2 regions of the Bowmanella yangjiangensis genome follow, and region 2 is predicted to be linked to the other one. Evidence: predicted binding sites of a transcription regulator. Region 2 holds the regulator's gene; the other holds the start of a gene.
What was found. Region 2 encodes LexA, which represses DNA repair genes until DNA is damaged. Its sites were predicted from a motif close to TACTGTATNNNNATACAGTA; they were not measured.

Region 1: a site for LexA is predicted at 4,094-4,113, ahead of dinB (DNA polymerase IV). Genes of this name have one in related genera too.

What each region holds. Positions count from the first base shown of each region.
Region 1 is NZ_JAHDJU010000002.1:1,067,948-1,075,930, reverse strand. It holds gene KJY73_RS14100 (TonB-dependent receptor domain-containing protein) at 1-1,054, shown strand, start outside; gene KJY73_RS14095 (DUF1653 domain-containing protein) at 1,092-1,301, opposite strand; gene KJY73_RS14090 (M17 family metallopeptidase) at 1,383-2,939, opposite strand; gene dinB (DNA polymerase IV) at 3,016-4,086, opposite strand; gene KJY73_RS14080 (alpha/beta hydrolase family protein) at 4,234-6,183, opposite strand; gene KJY73_RS14075 (GbsR/MarR family transcriptional regulator) at 6,675-7,238, shown strand; gene KJY73_RS14070 (cytochrome ubiquinol oxidase subunit I) at 7,313-7,983, shown strand, end outside.
Region 2 is NZ_JAHDJU010000004.1:32,806-40,788, forward strand. It holds gene ubiA (4-hydroxybenzoate octaprenyltransferase) at 1-146, shown strand, start outside; gene plsB (glycerol-3-phosphate 1-O-acyltransferase PlsB) at 135-2,585, opposite strand; gene lexA (transcriptional repressor LexA) at 2,761-3,387, shown strand; gene tnpA (IS200/IS605 family transposase) at 3,558-4,001, shown strand; gene coxB (cytochrome c oxidase subunit II) at 4,480-5,586, shown strand; gene ctaD (cytochrome c oxidase subunit I) at 5,597-7,186, shown strand; gene KJY73_RS19705 (cytochrome c oxidase assembly protein) at 7,190-7,747, shown strand; gene KJY73_RS19710 (cytochrome c oxidase subunit 3) at 7,760-7,983, shown strand, end outside.

The DNA of each region.
Region 1 (7,983 bases), on a different contig from region 2:
AACAGATCCATGTAGCATCGCATCAGTCCCCTATACCCAGAATGCGGATGTACGCTCTCGCTGTGCTTCCGCCGGAGTAGCAACAGACTTCCAGCAAAAGGATCCTCAATTCCGTGCAAAGGTCGGTGGTAATCCTGAGCTACAACCAGAAGAAGCAACCACTACAGTATTTGGCTTTGTTTACAGCCCTCACTTTGTAGAAAACATGGGTATTAGTGTTGACTGGTACAATATAGAAGTTGAAAACTTCATAGGTACCCGCACGGCTCAGTACATTGCCAATGCATGTTACGTCACCGGGATCCAATCATACTGTGATCAGATCCAGCGTGACTTCAGTGGCAGCTTGAATGGTAACCCTGGTGAAATTTCAGAACTGTTATCACTGACACAGAACTTCGTAGGTGGTCTGGAGCGTGAAGGTGTGGACATCAATGTCGACTATCGTTTTTCCACTGAGGTCGGTGACTTCAGAGTTAATTGGGATACCGCCATCATGCTGTATATGGGTGACGTTGGTCAGCCAAATCGTGGTGACGTAAACACTGACGGTGATATTTCCGAAGGTAACTTGGTGGGTAAACTAGCCCCGGGTCAATCAGGCGGTGGTTCAAGAAACAAAACCAAATCAAACCTGAGCTTAAGTTGGAAATACGATGATTGGTCGGCCTCGATCAGCGCGCAGTATGTATCTTCATTAACAGAAAACTGTGCGAATATCGTAACAGCCTCCACCAGACTGGGAATGCCGGAGCTCGCTGACCTATGTTCAGATAAAGACCATAAACAGGATAACTTTGCATTCAAACCAGGTACAACCGAAGTAGTTGTCACTAAAGATCAGTTGGCGCCAGAAAACAAACTGGGGTCAGTGGTTTACTACGATATGCAAGTTGGTTGGACATCGCCATGGGATTCGCAGTTTACCCTGGGTGTTCGTAATTTGTTCGACAAAGAGCCACCTTACGCATACTCGGCTTTTGCGAATACCTACGATCCCAGCTATCGCTTACCTGGGCGTTATGCTTACATCAGCATGACTCAGCGTTTCTAAGCATTAAAAGGCCTCCGATTGGAGGCCTTTTCTTTAACTAACCGATAAAGGCAAAACGCTTTACCAGCTTTCCTTGCACCTCAACCATTTCATCAAACATCGTCAGAGGTCTCACCCAAAGTTCTCTTTCACCATACAAGGGCCGATATACCACTAGCAGTGACTCATCTTCTGAGTGACGGGCAACGCCAATAACTTCGTAATCCTTACCTTTGTAATGCCTGTAAAGGCCGGGTTGTAACCCCATAATTCCTCCGAATTGCCATATAAAAGGCTACTTAGCGCAGAGTGCCATTGCAGAGCTAACCTGCAATGGCAAAACAAATACTCAACCCTTGGGCATGTAACGAGCAGCCAGGGCAGTCACCGGCGCCGCTGAGGGTTTGCTATGCTGCCAATCGCCACCTTCTACGCCACTACCGGCGATATCCACGTGCGTATAGGGTAAGGGTAATTCACTACTGAGTTCGTGCTTATCCAAGCCTGACGCTATACATAAAAACGCTGCGGGGAATTGATGACCTCGCAAGGTGACGGCTGACGGACCGTTATTCGAGGAAAGAATGTCATCTGCTTTGCTGCGCGGACGAACAAAATCATAATCCTCGCGACGCAAACGTGAGGTCTCACCGGGATCCCCCCATAGATCACCCAGTTCGCACAACTTGTTACCACAATCCGCCTGACGCGCGGCGCCATTTTCCACGTACGCGGTATAAGGACCGTAAGCGCGGGCAGCATGTCCCGTCAGGGTCGCGACCGAGAACAAACTGGGTGACACCGCGTGCAAAGCATCCTCCCGCAGATGCGACAATAAATCCGCCAACACCAAGCGCCCTTCCGCATCGGTGTTACCAATCCGCACTCGAACGCCAGCATGACTAGGAATAATCTCATCTGCCACAAAGGCATCGGAGCCAATGCTGTTGCGCACCGCGCCAATTTCGGCGATGGCTTTCACACCCTTGGGTTGATACTTGGCCAAGCTCAGCATAAAGCCCGCTACCGCTGCTGCACCGCCCTTGTCACGGCTCATACCAGCCATGTGGCCATCGGTTTTCAAATCCGCCCCACCGGTATCAAAGGTAATGCCTTTACCTGCCAATAACAGCGTGTTTTCAATAGTCCCCTGGCCGGTGTATTCAAGGCGAATAACGCGGGGTTGGTGACGCTCAACATGGGTGGACGCTCTGGCTACTGCATGTAAAAGCGGATAATCACGACGCAAGATCGCATCATCGCTGATCACTGAAACTTTTACGGCGCTATTGGCAAAAGCCAGCTGACAGTATTCAGCAAATTGTGGCGGAGACATGCGCTCAGGTTCAGTACCACAAAGATCACGAGCCAGACGACGCCCGGCCTCCACCGCGATCAGCCAGTCACAATCTACTGGGCTTGCGCTGTATAGACCAATACTCCTTATGGGCTCAATCTCACTTTCATTCAGGGCTTCTCTTGCTTCCAACGGCTGCCATAAGGCTTGGCAGGCAGCCAGATAGGCAACTTCCAATGCGTGAACAAAAGCCGGGCTGTCCGGCAGCGCCCCCAGCACCAACAGCGGGTTTACCGCACCGGCTTCGCGGGCCATCAACACCGCTTGTTTGGCCGCATCCGCAATACGTCTTACATCATCCATATCTCGCTGCAGGCTGCCAACTGGAGCAAACACCAAGCGCCCGCCGGCTACATCAGGGCTCACCATTAATACGGTTTCACGGCCGATTCTGGCGTCTACTTTTTGATGCTGCATGATCTGCTGCACAAGCTTAGGGTTATCAATGCTGTTTACATCTGATGCAAGAACAATCACAGCATCCCAGGTGCTGTCAGGGGAAATTGCGGAAAGAAGATCATGTTCAACTTTTGCTTGGGGAAATGCCATAACTAGCCTCATTGTTAACACCACCCATTATGAAGGGCTGATGCATTGAATATGGCCGGCTATTTTGCCTGTCTGTTTAATGACACTCAACAGAGGATAAGGGTAGCTCGAGTTGTAAACTGTCAGCTTCAGTTGGCAGGGCCACATGCAATCCAACCAGACGTATGCCCCGGCCAGCCTGACGATTCAATGCTTCAGACAACAAGGCACGAAAAAAATCCTGTTCTAAGCGCCCATGCTTAAGTTCGACAGTTGTCTGCTGAAAATCAGCAAATTTCAATTTGATACCCTGATTTTGAATGCTCATATCAGGCTGGCACTGACCAAGCCGTTTACGCAACCGCGGAAACAATTCCTCGATCACTCGCCAACATTGATTGAAGTCCTGTATATCCTGCGGCAAGGTGACTTCCACACCAACAGACTTACGCTGCCTGTCATGATGTACGTTGCGCTCATCTAACCCGTGAGCACGCTGCCACAATACAGGGCCAAACTTGCCAAACTGCTTAAGCAATTTGTCGAAGGGGTACTGGCGCACATCGGCACAGGTTTTCAGCCCCATGCTTTGCAACTTATCCCAGGTTACTTTGCCTACCCCTGGAATTTTCTTCAGCTCCAACTTTTGAACAAACTCATCTAATTGTGCAGGCGGGACAACACATAAACCGTTTGGCTTATTCACATCACTGGCAATTTTGGCCACAAACTTACAAGGCGCCACGCCAGCAGAGGCCGTCAAGCCGGTTTCGGCCAGGATACAACGGCGTATATCCTCGGCAATGAGCGTGGCGCTGCCACCAAACAACATGGAATCACTAACATCCAGATACGCCTCGTCCAGTGACAAGGGTTCAATGTGTGGGGTGTAGCGAGCGAATATTTCACGGATTTGCCTGGAAACCTGCACATAGACATCCATACGACCGCGGCGCAAGACCAAATCCGGACAGAGCTTGAATGCAAGCGCCGTAGCCATCGCGGAGCGCACACCAAACTTGCGCGCCTGATAGTTACAGGTAGAAATCACGCCTCGCCGATCTGCACTACCACCAATCGCTAGCGGCACATAACGCAACGCGGGGTCATCACGCATTTCCACCGCAGCGAAAAAACAGTCCATATCAATGTGAATAATTTTACGCATCACAAAGCACTGTAAATATACACAGTATTAGTTTGGCGATTTAGCCGAGCTTGTCAATCTCTTTCAATCAATAGTAAGGAGTCATGGAAGGGGTAGTAAGGCCGTCGCGAAGAGGTCAGGCCCAATGCAATCTGTGGTAACGAAAGATTATCCGCCCAAGTGCTTGCTTAAGTACTGGCTGACAGCCTGATAATAATCTGCGCGATTAGCCGCATTAGAAAACCCGTGTGCTTCGGTATCTTTAATAAACCATTCATAAGGCTTATCGGCTTGGTCAAGTGCATCACGTAATCGTTCGGCATGCTCGATGGGTACACGCCTGTCTTTTTTATTGTGAGCAATCATAATGGCCGCCTTAAGCTTGTCGGCGTTATATACCGGTGAAAAGGCGCGTAACTGCGCTTCATCCTTACCTAACACATCGGTCAGATAGCTCTCCCCGTAAAGTAGCTCCGGAATATCTCCTTTTTCGAACATCAGCGGCAGATCATAAACCCCTACGGTGCCTATCACACAGCGGTATAAATCAGGTTCAACGATGGCGGCCTGCACTGCCGCGTAACCTCCAAAGCTGCCCCCCATTATGCAAATTTTGCTCGCATCAATCCGCTCTTGCCCAGCAGCCCAACGAGTTCCTTCGATAATGTCCCGCATTATCAGGCCGCCCCATTGCCTATGGCCCGCCTCTCGAAACATTCGACCATAACCATCGGAGCCGCGGAAATTCACCCGTAATACGGCATACCCTTGAGATGCCAAAAGCTGTACCTCCCGGTCGAAAGACCAGTAATCCCGCACACCATGTGGTCCTCCGTGCACCAATACAACCAGCGGAACTTTCTGCTCATTAGAGACAGATTGTGGATAAGTGAGATATCCAGAGATTGTTACTTTATCAGAAGTAACAAAACTAACAGGCTCGGACTGCGACAGTTGCTCGGCTTTAAGATGTGACAAATTGGCAAACATCGGCCGAAGAGCATGCTTTTCTTTGTCATACAGGTAGTAAGTACCGGCATCAATATCATTGCTTGCATACAACAACCACCAGCGGCCATCATCGCTGCGGCTGGTAATAGAAATCTTGTACCCAGGAAAATTATCTAAGAACTGGCGATACAGTTCCGCTTCGGGATTACTGCTATTGAGCATCACATAAGTGGGATAATCTGGGTCAACACGAAGTGCATAAATGCTATTGCCGTCCGAACTATAGGTGACAGAGGTGATATCGACCTGATCATCTGTGTAGATTTCCCGCTTAGCGCCGCTTAGCATATCCAGCTCAAACAGACCTTTCAGATCCTTTTTTGGATCATCAAGATAATAGAGTTTGTCACCCGCCTCGTTTAGTGCAAGTGGGTAAAAACCTGGCCCGAACTCTGCACTAATTTCCGTCCACTGCTCGTTCTCATAGCGAAAGGTTCGCCTGTCACCCTCAGCATCCCGGCCAAAGGCAATCTTCAGGTTGCCATTGCCGTCGGTAATAAAACGCGCATAAGAAACTGGAGAGCGAGTTAAGGCACTACTCATTTTGCCATCGTAGACATTTAGCTTGTGTATAGTGGCTCGACGTTCACCACCATCAGACATGGGAGTTGAGGAGATAAGAATATGCATAGGGTCGTCCGGCAAGATGCTAATCACATCCCCCCAGCCAAAGGTGTCTTCCTTTTTACGTAACCTACTGGCTTTGCTCTCCCCCGCGCCTACGCCATAGATTAATTCACCATTTTTACCGTTATAGTCCACGGCAAAAAGCTGGCCATAAAACTTCGGTTGCTCATCCCAGGGTTCACTCTCAAGAAGCTTAATCACCAGGCGTTCATTATTTACCCAGTACGCCTGCCCTGTTTCCTGACGACCAGGAAACTTAGCCCCTCCCACCATTTTCTTGTCTTGGGTTCGGAAAATTGCCAGTTGACGCTTACCTTCATGAACGATAGTTACAGCTAATAATTCGCCATTAGGAGAAAGTTCGGTATCCACAAAAGAATGGTCAGCGGCAAAGTCAGCGGGAGAAGGCGCAGCACTAGCCCACAAAGGTAAAAGGCAAGCCAGCAGCAGCATGCTTCTGCATAGATGTGAATAATGCATAAAGTCCCTTTTAATTATTTTGTTTATCAGTGTGAATCAGTGCGCAAGCAACCACACTGCCCAAGATTTCCAATTTATCAGTATTTCCAAATAGCCAAAGTAAAAAAGACTTTCCTACAATTTTTTCGTGGATAATGGGATTTTTTGAGTGATGTTCCCCCGATAAATCGGACAGGCGCTGTAATTTGTATAAATATACAAACTTGTTTGTACGATTAGCGTTTCTTGATTTTGTCGGGCGGGATTAATGGCACAGCTTTATGTTGATGATCTACCCTTATTTTGAACTAAGCAATCAAATATCCCTAGCAAAGTCCGCTTCGTGTTCGAACCAATCAGCCTCAGCGAGGAAAGGTAACACAGCCATGACAACAACTTGAGACGTTTTGACAACACCAATGAGATCCCACAACAAAAAATCCGCCAAAGTTCTTGCGCCAGATCAATAAACATTTATAATTTTCAGAAATTACTGAAACTTCAGAAATACCATGAATCTGACTCCAAACCTTACCAGCTTTGTGATGCACTTCGGCGAAATGGGCAGCCGCTGGGGCTTTAACCGCACCGTCGGGCAGATGTATGCCCTACTGGTGATCAGTGCAGAGCCGCTGACCGCCAATGATATCGCTGAAACCCTGAATATCTCCCGTGGCAACGTCAGTATGGGCCTGAAAGAACTGCAGTCCTGGCAGTTGGTACAACTGTCTCACCTGCCGGGGGACCGCAAGGACTATTTCCGCGCTATTGGCAGTATCTGGGATATGGCTAAGCGGGTGATGGAAGAGCGCCGTAAACGCGAAATTGACCCCACCTTGTCGCTGCTGCGCGATATGCTGCTAGACAAGCCGTCCAACTCACAAGAGCAGCACGCCCAACAACGTTTGCAGGAAATCCACGACCTGCTTGAGTCTGTGACCAAATGGACCAACGAGTTACAGCGCTTAAGCCCGGATAACCTCAATACCCTGCTTAAACTCAGTTCCGGTGTCGGCAAAGTGCTGGATATGAAAGATAAGTTTATCGGCAAGGAAGAGCGCAAAGAAAACCGCTAACCTGCGGGCCGCTGTGCCGACTTAAGGTCCGGCCGGGTTGGCCGGACAGTTCTAACCCCAATCGGAGAAACCGGATGGAAGACGTACTGTTGCTGTCCCGGCTGCAATTTGCCGCCAATATCAGTTTCCACATTTTATTCCCGACTATTACTATCGCCCTGTGCTGGCTGCTGTGCTATTTCAAAATTCGTTTTGATCTGTCCCGCGATCCGGTCTGGATGCGCGCCTATCGTTTTTGGGTAAAAGTCTTCGCCTTGAGCTTTGCGCTGGGCGTGGTGTCAGGTATTACCATGTCCTTCCAATTCGGCACCAATTGGCCGGGCTTTATGGAGAAGGTCGGCAATATTGCCGGTCCGCTGCTTGGCTATGAAGTGCTGACCGCGTTTTTTCTGGAAGCCACCTTCCTTGGCGTGATGCTGTTTGGCCAGGGTCGGGTACCGAACTGGGTACATACTCTGGCGACCTGCATGGTGGCGATTGGCACCTCATTATCGGCGTTTTGGATCCTGGCGCTGAACTCCTGGATGCAAACGCCCCAGGGTTTTGAAATGCGTGATGGCGTGGCCCATGTGCTGGACTGGTGGGCGGTGATCTTTAATCCATCCTTCCCTTATCGTTTAGCCCATATGTTGCTGGCTTCCGGCCTGACCGCCAGTTTCCTGATGGCCGGTCTATCGGCCTATCGCATCTACCGGGGCGACACTAAACGCGCTCCCCGTCTGGCCCTGAAAACTGCGCTGACCTT
Region 2 (7,983 bases):
GGTGGGTAGTCGCGCTGCTGTTGTCCGGCTACCAACAATGGTTGATAGCCGGACGCGAGCGAGATGCGTGTTTTCGTGCCTTTTTGAACAATCACTATGTGGGGATGGCACTGACCCTGGGATTAATTCTGGATTTAAGTTTCTAAATGGTGCAACTGGTGTAAGGTTTGCACTATGCCTGAACTAACCAGTGACAAAACCAGCTCTTTGAGCGCAGCACTTTGCGCAGTATGTTGCAGGCCACCTTCTTCACTGGCTTTGACCAAGCCGTTATCTTTCAACGCGTTGACGAAACTGGCAAATACACCTTTGTCGTAAAATTCAGGCGCATGGATTCCGTTGACCGCACTCAGGTGCTCGGCCAGATCCCGGCTTTGCTTTTCCAGGCTGGCACGCGCGATAGACTGCTCTTTTTCAAGTAGAGTCAGCACTATGGCATAGCGTTGCAGTGTTTGCTGCAGTGTTTGATTGAGGATGTTCAATGTCACATAAGCTGCACTGGTGCGAACTGGCTGCATATAGTTGCCATCCTGTTCTACGACTAACCCTATTGATACCATCTGACTTAAAAGCTGGCGAGAATAGACTAATGCTTCGTCCTGGGACATGTGCATAAACAGCTCGCGTTTCAGCATGGGATAAATAGCCTTGATATAGGCCTCCAGACGAGCCGCTGTTGTGGAATGTTCCGAGAGGATGGCGGCTGCAATCAGGCCGGGCAGGGCAAATAAGTGGAGTATATTGTTACGGTAGTAAGTTTGGGTAATAGCGCGGTAGCTATCCAGCGAAATCACCTTACCAAAGGTATCTTCCTGAATTGTAAATTTCTTCAAGGCCAGCGTTTGCGCTAACAGCTGGCTGCCACTTAACTCCGGAATATTACTCTGTGCGCTGTAGGGGGCTTTTCTCAGCATGGTGAGTAACAGCTCCAGACTATCAATAAGATCCTTTTCTGCCATGGCATGATTATCGGCTGCGAGCAACGTCATAGAGCATAGGGCCATGCCGTTTAGGGCAGCGGCCTGGTTGATACGACACATTACTTGGTTGGCCAAATGGTTAACTGTGGGGGTTAGCCAGCTGGGTTTTCGCTCTGGATCTGATTGTGCGTCCTGACGCCAATCCGGTACACGTTTGTCCAGATAATTGTTCAGTTGGATAGGCTCACCAAAACTGAGGAAACCATGCCCATAGTTTTTTAGCTTCTTGATGGCTGTAAATACCTGACCAAAAGATTCTTTCTGTTTGTTGCTGCCTTTCAGCTCGCTCAGGTAGCTACCCAACTCCATGACATTCTCATAGCCAAGATAGACAGGTACCAGACTCACTGGGCGTTTAACGCCTTTGAGCAGGGCTTGCAGAGTCATGGCCAGCATGCCGGTTTTTGGTGTAAGCAAACGGCCGGTGCGACTGCGCCCGCCTTCCGGGTAATATTTGACCGGAACACCCCGGTTAAACAAGAACTCAAGATATTCACGAAAGACCGCGGTGTAGAGCTTGTTTCCGGCAAAACTGCGGCGCAGGAAGAAGGCGCCCGCACGACGGAATATCCCCCCAACCGGCCAGAAGTTCAGATTGATGCCGGCTGCAATATGGGGTGTGGCTAGACCCTCATGGTAGATAACATAGGTAAGCAGCAGGTAGTCCATATGGCTGCGGTGACAGGGCACATAGATAATTTCGTGGCCGTTTTGCGCCAGCTCGCGGATACGTGCCGCGTTATGTACTTCGATACCGTTATAAATTTTGTTCCAGACTCGGGTGAGCAGGCGATCGCCCAGACGGATGGTACCCTCACGGTAGTCAGCGGCAATTTCTTTCAGATACTTTTCGGCTTGCTGTTTGGCTTGCTCGGCACTGATCTTCTTACTTTGTTGTTCTTCAGCGATGGCTTCTTTAACGGCACTGGCACCCAGAATCGCATAGTTCAATTGCTGGCGATCTATGCTTTGAGGCCCCGTCATGGATTGAATTCGGCGATGGAAGTGAGTACGGGCAACGCGAGTTAACTTATGCGCGATAATTTCGTCGGTGCCTTTCTCCTGAGCCATACGTTGGGACGATACCGCTCGACTGAAATACACAAAGTTGTCACGGCCGAGAAATAACACAATGAACAATTTACGCAACCAGCTTGGGGAGGCTCTATCTGCTAACAAGTCAGCCCAGCCTGGCTTGGATTTTTCCGGAGCACGACCCCAGAAAATAGAAGCTGGCACAATTTGTACATCCAGCTCGGGGTTATCCCGCTGCATTTTTAGTATGTCAACAAAGTGCTGGGCGATTTTAATACTCTGTATCTTACGGCTAATTAACCCTTGTGGCTCTTCCAGACAAAGGTGCGCATGGAAGGGCTTGCCATCCAGGAATACTGGCTGCAGAGGATCTGGAAGTCCGCTTTGTTCGGTGGCTTTTTGCAGTGCAATCAAGTCGGTGGCTGAGTGCGTATGCAGCAGATAAATGATGGGCTTATCCCGATTGATACCCAGCTCTTGATGAATATCAGCTGGAATGCTTTTGGTTTTGACCAGTAAGCGGGTTGGGTATTTAAACAGGCTCAGCAGCAACTTGTGCAACCAGAACATCGTGACGGATCCTCAGCTAAAAGTGCGCGAAGCATAGCATTTTCGTGCCTGATTGTCCTTTTCCCGGGCGCTGTTGGTGACAATCTTGCGTTCACATGGGCAAAAGGCTCATGGGAGTTGCTATCCTTGTGTAACTGGATATACTGACAGTAAAACTGTATGGAAAAACAGGCTTATGCGTCCATTAACTCCCAGGCAGGAAGAAGTTCTGCAACTGATAAAAGACACCATGGCTCACACTGGCATGCCACCCACCCGGGCGGAAATTGCCAAACAGCTGGGGTTTCGTTCAGCCAATGCGGCTGAAGAACATCTTAAAGCCTTGTCGCGCAAAGGGGTTATAGACATCCTGCCAGGCACATCCCGAGGCATAAAGCTGAATATTCCATTGGATGCTCAGGAACTGGATGAAGGGCTGCCGTTAATTGGGCGGGTTGCCGCTGGCGAGCCTATACTGGCGCAGCAGCATGTGGAAACTCACTACAAGGTGGATCCTGATCTGTTTAAACCTAAGGCGGATTTTCTGCTTAGGGTTAACGGCATGAGTATGAAAGATATCGGCATTATGGATGGTGATTTATTGGCGGTGCACCGAACCTTGGATGTACATAACGGCCAGGTTGTGGTGGCCAGGGTTGATGATGAGGTGACAGTGAAACGTATTGAGCGGCGAGGTCGTAGCGAAATACTGTTGCATGCAGAAAACGAGGAATTCGCACCGATCAAAGTTGATTTGGCCACTCAGCCTTTTTCTATTGAAGGTATAGCCGTGGGTGTGATTCGCAACAGTGACTGGATGTAAGTCAAAAAACACCGACTTCCTCACAACCCGGCAATCGCCGGGTTTTTTATTGTCAGTCTTAAACCACCTCCTATGGAGGTGGTGATCGTCCAGTCGGGGCTGTGCCCGTAGAGTGCTCATGCTAGATACTGACTTTTGTTTGTTACCAGCAAATAAAAGGAGTAAATAGCATGAGCCGATATGAATCCGCCTCACACGTATTCTATCGTTGTCAGTATCACATCGTGTGGACGCCGAAGTATAGATACAAGATTTTGAAAGGTCAGGTAGGCAAAGAGCTTTACCGAAGTATCTATGTCTTTTGCAGCATGAAAAAGTGTGTGGTGGTTGAACTGAATTTTCAAGTTGACCATGTTCACTTGGCGGTGAGAACGCCACCGAGTTTAAGCGTGTCAGAGTTGATGGGGACATTAAAAGGTCGAACAGCCATCAGATTGTTCAACAAATTCCCTTATCTGCGGAAGAAGAAATTGTGGGGAAACCATTTTTGGCAAAGAGGATACTTTGTCGATTCGGTAGGTGCTAACGAAGACATCATTCGCCGTTATGTGAAGTATCAGGATAAACAAGCCAAAGAGGAAGAGGAGCGTCAACAGCACTTAGCACTTTCTTGAGTAGAAAGGCACCCTTCTAGGGTGCCCTTAAGCAAAGCCACCTGCTATGCAGGTGGATTTTTACATCCAAAGATGCTGCGAAACCGGAGGTCAGAGCGCTGCGATATCCAATGGTGGTTCAGTTACTTTTGTAGATTTATTTAACTATTTACCATTCCTTCCTGCTAAACGCCTATTGGCAGGCAGACAAGCTACTAATACCGCCTCATCTTATAAAAATTTCCAGAAATTAACGAGTTAGCTTTTACCCCTGAAGCTGCCACCTTTGTTTAAAAAATAACCGCTTGACCGTTAATTAGTCAGAAATCACTGGACGGGAAGTAACCAGTTGGGTAATTCTTGTACTGCCTTTAACAAAAAAATAACAATAGGGTGTCATTTTATATCCAGCGACACCTTTTTGTTCCGACAGTTTGCTGGCGGAATTTTTACGTTTTGACAGAGGAGACGTCACGTGGCCAGAGGTTTGTTGACCGCAATGCTTGCGACCTTGCTGAGTGTCGGCGCTATGGCGCAGCCCTCCCAGCTAAATTTGCGCAAAGGGGTTACCGATATCAGTTCGCAGGTCTACGACCTGCATATGACCATTTTCTATATTTGCGTTGTGATTGGCATTGTGGTGTTTGGTGCCATGTTTATTGCGCTGATTTTTCACCGCAAATCCCGTGGGGTGAAGCCAGCTAATTTCCACGAAAGTGTAAAGGTGGAAGTGGCGTGGACCGTGGTGCCTTTTCTAATTCTTATCGCTATCGCAGTACCCGCAGCGAATACTCTGATTGCTATGGAAGACACCAGCAAAGCCGACGTGACAGTGTTGGTAACCGGGTCACAATGGAAGTGGCACTACAAGTACATGGAAAACGACGTTGAGTATTACTCTGTGTTGGCCACTCAGCCCGAGCAAATTCGTAACAAATTCAATAAAGGTGAAAACTACCTCCTTGAAGTAGATAAACCATTGGTGATCCCTACCGACAAAAAAGTACGTTTTTTGGTGACCTCCGATGATGTTATTCATTCCTGGTGGGTACCAGATTTTGCGGTGAAAAAAGACGCTAACCCCGGCTTTATTAACGAAGCCTGGACCAGGGTTAATCAACCTGGCATCTATCGTGGTCAGTGCGCGGAACTGTGCGGTAAAGATCACGGTTTTATGCCGGTCGTGGTTGTCGCCAAAGCCCCTGCTGAGTATGACGCCTGGATTGCTGAGCAGGAAGCAATTCAGCGTAAAGCCAAAGAGGAAGAGCAGAAACTCTTGGCCATGAATATGGACATGACAGAGTTGATGGATCTTGGTGGAAAGGTTTACCAAAGCAGCTGCGCTGCCTGTCATATGCCCAACGGCGAAGGTTTACCTGGTGTGTTTCCTGGCTTGAAAGGCAGCCCTATTGCGTTAGGTGATATGACGAAACACATTGATGTTGTGGTGCATGGGGTTTCAGGTACTGCTATGCAATCTTTTGGCAAGCAATTAAGTCTGAAGGAACTGGCTGCTGTTATTACCTTTGAGCGCAACGCATGGGGCAATAACACAGGTGATACTGTGCAAGCCAAAGACGTTAACGCTGTCCTGACAGGCAAATAGGAGAATTATGATGAGCACTGCAGCAGAACACCTGCATCACGACGAACATCATGACCATAAGCCATCCGGTATCAAGCGTTGGCTATATACGACTAACCATAAAGACATAGGCACCCTGTACCTGTGGTTTGCCTTTATCATGTTCCTGATTGGCGGCGCCATGGCTATGGTGATCCGCGCCGAGCTGTTCCAACCCGGTTTGCAGTTGGTGGACCCCAACTTTTTCAATCAAATGACCACAGTGCACGGCCTGATTATGGTCTTTGGTGCGGTTATGCCAGCGTTTACCGGTCTGGCCAACTGGATGGTGCCCTTGATGATAGGCGCACCGGATATGGCCCTGCCACGGATGAACAACTGGAGTTTCTGGATCCTGCCTTTTGCATTCCTGATCCTGTTGTCCTCCTTGTTTCTTGAAGGTGGTGGTCCCAACTTTGGTTGGACCTTCTACGCACCGCTGTCCACCACTTACAGCAATGACAGTACCGCGTTGTTTGTTTTCTCTGTGCATATTATGGGTGCCTCTTCAATCATGGGCGCCATTAACGTTATCGTGACCATCTTCAACATGCGCGCGCCGGGTATGACATGGATGAAGATGCCGCTGTTTGTGTGGACCTGGCTGATCACGGCTTTCTTGTTAATCGCGGTTATGCCGGTTTTGGCCGGTGCGGTAACCATGGTCTTGACAGATAAGTTCTTCGGTACCAGCTTCTTTAACGCTGCCGGTGGTGGTGACCCAGTGCTGTTCCAGCATATTTTCTGGTTCTTCGGTCACCCCGAGGTATACATCATGATTCTGCCGGCGTTTGGAATTATCTCGCAGATTGTGCCGACCTTCTCACGCAAGCCGCTGTTTGGTTATGCCTCCATGGTTTATGCCACTGCATCCATCGCGCTGCTGTCTTTCATCGTTTGGGCGCACCATATGTTTACCACCGGGATGCCGGTCGCTGCTGAACTGTTCTTTATGTTCGCCACTATGCTGATCTCCGTGCCGACCGGTGTAAAAGTCTTTAACTGGGTGGCCACCATGTGGCGAGGGGCGATAACGTTTGAGATCCCCATGCTGTTTGCCTTGGCCTTCATTGTGCTGTTTACCATAGGTGGTTTCTCTGGGCTGATGCTGGCGATTACGCCAGTCGACTTCCAGTACCATGATACCTATTTCGTGGTAGCGCATTTCCACTACGTCTTAGTTACTGGCGCGGTATTCTCGATCATGGCGGCGGTTTACTATTGGCTGCCTAAATGGTGCGGAAAAATGTACGACCTGGGGCTGGCAAAGTGGCATTTCTGGTGCTCGCTGATTTCGGTCAATGTGCTGTTTTTCCCCATGCACTTTGTAGGTTTGGCCGGGATGCCAAGACGTATTCCCGACTATGCCTTGCAGTTTGCTGATTTCAACAAGTGGATCAGTATCGGTGGCTTTGCCTTTGGTCTGTCACAGCTTATTTTCCTGGCTCTGTTGATCAAAGCCTGTCGTAAGCAAGGCGAGCCGGCTACCGACAGAGTGTGGGAAGGTGCGGAAGGCCTGGAGTGGGAGATACCCTCACCGGCGCCATACCACACCTTTGAGACTCCTCCAGTGGTGAAATAATTTATGGCGCAGACTCCTCCAAACAACAGTCGATTAGTTATTAAGCTGGTAGCTGTTGTGTTGGGCATGTTTGGTTTTGGTTTTGCACTGGTGCCTTTGTATGACGTTTTTTGTGACATCACAGGTATTAACGGCAAAACCAACCCTTTCGCTGCTACTTATGAAGTTCAGGACATAGACACCAGTCGCACTATAACGGTGGAGTTTATTACCCGGACTAATACTGGCATGCCCTGGGAGTTTGCAGCCCGTACCCGTCAAGTGCAAGTGCACCCTGGTGAATTAAAGACGGTGGAGTTCACCGTACATAACCCTACCGCCAAGAATATTATTGGGCAGGCTATACCCTCGGTTTCACCGGGGACGGCAGCCCTGTATTTAAACAAGACCGAGTGTTTTTGTTTCAATCAGCAGCCTTTGCTGGCGGGTGAATCGGCAGTTATGCCTATGCAGTTTTATGTCGACCCTCAGCTACCGGCTGATATTGAAATATTTACTCTGTCTTACACTTTTTACGATGTGACAGAAACCTCATCGACTGTGGCAATGAACCGCGGCTAAATGGAGAGCGAGATGTCAGAGCAACAATACGAAAAATACTATGTACCAGCACAGAGCCCCTGGCCCATTGTTGGTGCTGTGGCATTGTTTTTAATTGCTGTTGGGGCCGGTAACTTTGTTATTGAAACCACGAAAGGCAAGGATGGTTACGGTGGCTGGACTCTGCTGGCAGGGCTGGCAATCTTAGTCATTATGCTGGTGGGCTGGTTCCGGGATCAGATTGAAGAGTCTATGAC